2 regions of the Streptomyces sp. SAS_281 genome follow, and region 2 is predicted to be linked to the other one. Evidence: riboswitches for the same ligand, from Rfam matches in the RefSeq annotation. Region 2 holds a riboswitch; the other holds the start of a gene.
What was found. Region 2 has a riboswitch for thiamine pyrophosphate ahead of thiO (glycine oxidase ThiO). Riboswitches for the same ligand answer to the same signal wherever they lie in the genome.

Region 1 (2,381 bases), on a different contig from region 2:
CTCGGGCGAGCTGGGGCCCGGGCAGGGGCTGCGGCTGACCGTGGAGTCGGACCGTGTGGTGGTGTTCGGCGACGGCATGGAGGCGGACGCGCTGGAGCTGACGTGGGGGCAGAGCGTACGGCTCGGCGTCTCGGAGACCTCGCTGCGGCTGGCGGTATGAGGGCGGGGCGGACGGGGCACGCCCCCGTAGGCTCGACGCCCACCGCCCCCTCCGAAGGAGCACCATGGCCACCGGGAACCCCCTCGCCCCGTCCCGCAACACCCAGCCACCCAAGGCTCAGGCGGCGCTGGGCGTCGGCGTCGTCGTGCAGGACGCGCGGGGCCGGATCCTGCTCGGCCGGCACCACAGCGGCACCTGGGAGCTGCCCGGCGGCAAGGTCGACCCGGTGCCGGAGTCGGTCGCGGCGGCGGCCGTGCGGGAACTGCGCGAGGAGACCGGGCTGACCGTCCCCGAGGACGAGGTCACCGTCTTCGCGATGCTGCACGACGCCCTCGGCGGGATCAACCGCGTGACGATGGCCGCCCTGGTGCGCGTGGACACCGGCACGGCGCGCGTGACGGAGCCGCATCTGATCAGCACCTGGGAGTGGACGCCGCTCGACGCGCTCCCGTCGCCGCTCTTCGATCCGTCGGCGCAGATCCTCGCGGCCTGGCGCCCGGACCTCGGCATCCCGCACCCGCCCGTGCACTGCCTTCCCGTCGCACCCGAAGATGCCCAGGTGAAGCCCTAACCGCATTAATCGTTTGCCTAGGGGTCATAGGCAGAGTTAGCTTCGTGTCCATGAAGGCCCTGACCGAGCAGGACATCCGCTCATCGTTCGTGAATTGCTCCAAGGGGGAGGCCAAGCGTCTGCCGCTCCCCCGCGACTTCGAGGAGCTGCCGTGGGACGACCTCGACTTCCTCGGCTGGCGCGACCTGTCCGCGCCGGGGCGCAGCTACATCGTCACCGAGCACGAGGGCGAGCCCGCCGGGATCTCGCTGCGCTTCCCGTCCCAGCAGCGCGGCTTCCTGCACCGGAGCATGTGCTCGCTCTGCCTGACCACCCACCCCGGCGGCGGGGTCTCCCTGATGACCGCCCGCAAGACCGGGCCCGCCGGGCGCGACGGCAATTCGGTCGGCCTGTACATGTGCACCGACCTGGCCTGCTCGCTGTACGTGCGCGGGAAGAAGGCGGTGGCCTCGGGGGCCCGGTTCAAGGAGAGCCTGAGCACGGAGGAGCAGATCGCCCGCACGGCCGACAACCTCCGCGCGTTCGTGACGAAGCTCTTCGGCTGAGCTCGACCGGGACCGGCCGACCCCCGCGACGACGTCGCGCAGGCCGGCGCTATTCTGGCCGCCACACCGGACACGGGGTGCCCCGTACGAGGGCTGAGATCACACCCGTCGAACCTGAACCAGTTAGCACTGGCGGAGGGATGTCTTCATGTCGTTGCCGCATGCCCAGGACGAGCGCGTCGCTTTCGGCGGGCGCATGCCCACCGCCCCCGGCGATCTGCGCATCGAGGCGCACGGGATAGCCCCGGTCCCCGAGGACCGCCGCTACGGCCGGGCGGGCCGGCTGTTCACCGTCTGGTTCGCGCCCAACCTGACCATGACCGGCGTCTTCACCGGCACCGTCGGCATCGCGCTCGGCCTGGACTTCGCGACGGCTCTCGCCGCCGTCGTGCTCGGCACCCTCGCCGGCGCCGCGCCGACCGCGTATCTGGGCACCTGGGGCAGCCGCACCGGATCCGGGCAACTACCGCTCGCCAGGCTGGCGTTCGGGCCGGGCGTGGTACTGCCGGGCGCGCTGCAATGGCTGTCGTCCATCGCCTGGGACGCCCTGATCGGCCTGTTCGGCGGGGACGCGCTGGCACAGCTGTGCGGCTGGCCGTTCTGGCTGGGGGTCCTGGTGATGATGGCCGCGCAGGGCGCGCTCGGGGTGCTGGGTTACGAGGTGATCCACCGGCTCCAGACCGTGATGACCTTCGCCCTGGCCGCGGCCTTCGCGGTGCTCGCCACCAAGCTCCTGCGCGGGGTGGACCCGGTGACCGCCTCGACCGTGCACGGCGCGGACCGGGCCGGGGCGTTCGTCCTGACCTGCACCATCGCCCTGAGCCTGGCACTGTCCTGGGCGCCGTACGCGAGCGACTTCAGCCGCTACCTGCCGCGCGACACGTCCCGGGCGCGCATGTTCTGGTGCACGCTGGGCGGGATCAGCGTCTCCTTCGTGGCGGTCCAGACGATCGGGCTGTGGGGGGCCTCGGTCCTCACGGACCAGACCGCGCGCGGCGTGGACTCGCTGCTCGGCGGGGGCGCGCTCGGGGCGTTCGGGCTGCTCGCGGTGGCGCTGGCCGCGCTGTGCAGCAACGCGATGAACGACTACAGCGGTTCGCTCGCG
Region 2 (2,381 bases):
CGGACTGACAGCCGAAACCCGGACTCGGCCCTTCAGGTCCCGGGCCATCACGGCAGAACCGCCGACTTCAGCGGTACGGAGGGGTCCCCGGCCCGCTCCGCGTCGAGCCGGGCCCCCGCCTCGACGAGCCGGCGCCCCTGGGCCAGGTCGCGGGGGCGGCCGACCGCGAGCACCGCGACCAGGGCCCCGTCGCGCAGCCAGCACACCGACCAGGCGGGCTCGGCCGGATCGCCGCGCCACAGCAGGGTGTCCGCGTCCGCGTGGTGTCCGGCGTACTGCACGAACCGGCCGAACTGCTCGGACCAGAAGTAGGGCACCGGGTCGTAGGGCGGGATGTCCGCCGGGTCCCCGGCGGCGGCGATGTGTGCGGCGGCGGTCCTGGGTCCCTGGAGGGCGTTGTCCCAGTGGTGGACGACCAGGCGGGTGCCGTAGCGGGCCGAGGGGAAGGAGGCGCAGTCGCCGACCGCGTACACATCGGGCAGCGAGGTGCGCAGCGCCGCGTCGGCGGTCACCGAGCCCTCGGGCCCGAGCGCGATGCCGGAGCCGGCGAGCCAGCCGGTGGCGGGGCGGGCGCCGATGCCGACGACGACCGCACCGGCCGGGAGGGTGCGCCCGTCGGCGAGGACCACGGTGCCGGGCTCGACGCGGGCGACCCGCGCCCCGGTGAGGAGCCGGGCGCCGCTCTCGGCGTACCAGGCGGCCATCGGGGCGGCGACCTCGGCGGGCAGGGCGCCGGCCAGGGGGCGGTCCGCGGCCTCCACGACGGTGACCTCGCAGCCGGCGGCGCGGGCGGCGGTGGCGAACTCGGCGCCGATCCAGCCCGCTCCGACGACCACGACGGGGTGCCCCGCTTCGAGGACGGGGCGCAGCCGGGCCGCGTCGTCGAGGGTGCGCAGCAGATGGACGCCGGGGACGCCGTCGGAGCCGGGCAGGGCCACGGGTTCGGCGCCGGTGGCGAGGACCAGGACGTCGTAGGGGACCGGGCCCCGGGAGGTGTCCAGCTCGTGGTCGCCGGCGCGCACCCCGGTGACCTCGCAGCCCAGGCGCAGGGCGATGCCCAGGGCCTCGAAGTCGATGTCGAAGGCGGACTCCTCGGCCTTGCCGAGCAGCACCGCCTTGGACAGCGGGGGGCGGTCGTAGGGCTGGTGGGGTTCGGCGCCGATCAGCGTGACGGGGCCGGTGAAGCCCTGTTCCCGCAGGGCGACGGCGGTCTGCACGCCCGCCATGCCCGCGCCCGCGACGACGACCCGGCGTTCGGTCCGCTCTGCCCGCTGCTGCTCGCTCACCCGTCCACCTTACGTAGCTGACCGAGCGTCAGGAAAGGGCGCCCCGCCCGGCCCAGGGGGACGGGGTTTAGGGTGGCCACCGTAAGACACGCGGGAGCCCGGGCGCACCGGGCTGAGAGGGAGGCTGGCGGCCTCCGACCGTACGAACCTGATCCGGGTCATGCCGGCGAAGGGAGGGGCTGGACGCCCATGCGCACCCATCCCACCGAAGGGTCCGACGTCCTCGTCATCGGGGGCGGCGTCATCGGTCTGGTGACCGCCTGGCGGGCCGCGCGGCGCGGCCTGTCCACCGCGCTCGCCGACCCCGAACCGGGCGGCGGAGCGGCCCGGGTGGCGGCCGGGATGCTGGCCGCCGTCACCGAACTGCACTACGGCGAGGAGACGCTGCTCGGGCTCAACCTCGCCTCCGCCCGGCGGTATCCGTCGTTCACGGCCGAACTGGAGGAGGCGAGCGGGCAGGACATCGGTTTCCGCGCCTGCGGCACCCTGGCCGTCGCGCTCGACGCCGACGACCGCGCCCATCTGCGCGAACTGCACGAGCTGCAACGCCGTTCCGGCCTGGAGTCGGAGTGGCTGACCGGGCGAGAGTGCCGCCGCCTGGAACCGATGCTCGCGCCGGGTGTGCGCGGCGGCCTCCGGGTGGACGGCGACCACCAGGTCGACCCGCGCCGCCTCGCCGCCGCGCTGCTCACCGCGTGCGAACGGGCCGGCGTGGTCTTCCACCGCCGCCGCGCCGACCGCCTCTCCGTGGTCGCGGACCGGGCCGTGGGTGCCGTGCTCGACGACGGTACGGAGGTGGCCGCCGGCCAGGTCGTGCTCGCCGGAGGCAGCCTCAGCGGCCGGCTCGCCGGGGTGCCCGCCCACGCCCTGCCTCCGGTGCGCCCGGTCAAGGGCCAGGTGCTGCGCCTCACCGTGCCCCCGGCGTACGCCCCCTTCCTCTCGCGCACCGTGCGCGCGGTGGTCCGGGGCAGCCAGGTCTATCTCGTGCCGCGCGCAAACGGTGAGCTGGTCGTCGGCGCCACCACCGAGGAGATGGGCTGGGACACCACCGTCACGGCGGGCGGGGTCTACGAGCTGCTGCGCGACGCCCACGAG

Region 1: linked by a shared signal. The riboswitch ahead of ACN6LM_RS11750 (purine-cytosine permease family protein) and the one ahead of thiO (glycine oxidase ThiO) in region 2 are both predicted to bind thiamine pyrophosphate.

What each region holds. Positions count from the first base shown of each region.
Region 1 is NZ_JBMNDO010000024.1:7,558-9,938, forward strand. It holds gene ACN6LM_RS11735 (hypothetical protein) at 1-160, shown strand, start outside; gene ACN6LM_RS11740 (nucleotide triphosphate diphosphatase NUDT15) at 225-731, shown strand; gene ACN6LM_RS11745 (FBP domain-containing protein) at 782-1,276, shown strand; TPP riboswitch at 1,340-1,434, shown strand; gene ACN6LM_RS11750 (purine-cytosine permease family protein) at 1,425-2,381, shown strand, end outside.
Region 2 is NZ_JBMNDO010000167.1:416-2,796, forward strand. It holds gene ACN6LM_RS35455 (NAD(P)/FAD-dependent oxidoreductase) at 48-1,286, opposite strand; TPP riboswitch at 1,367-1,478, shown strand; gene thiO (glycine oxidase ThiO) at 1,476-2,381, shown strand, end outside.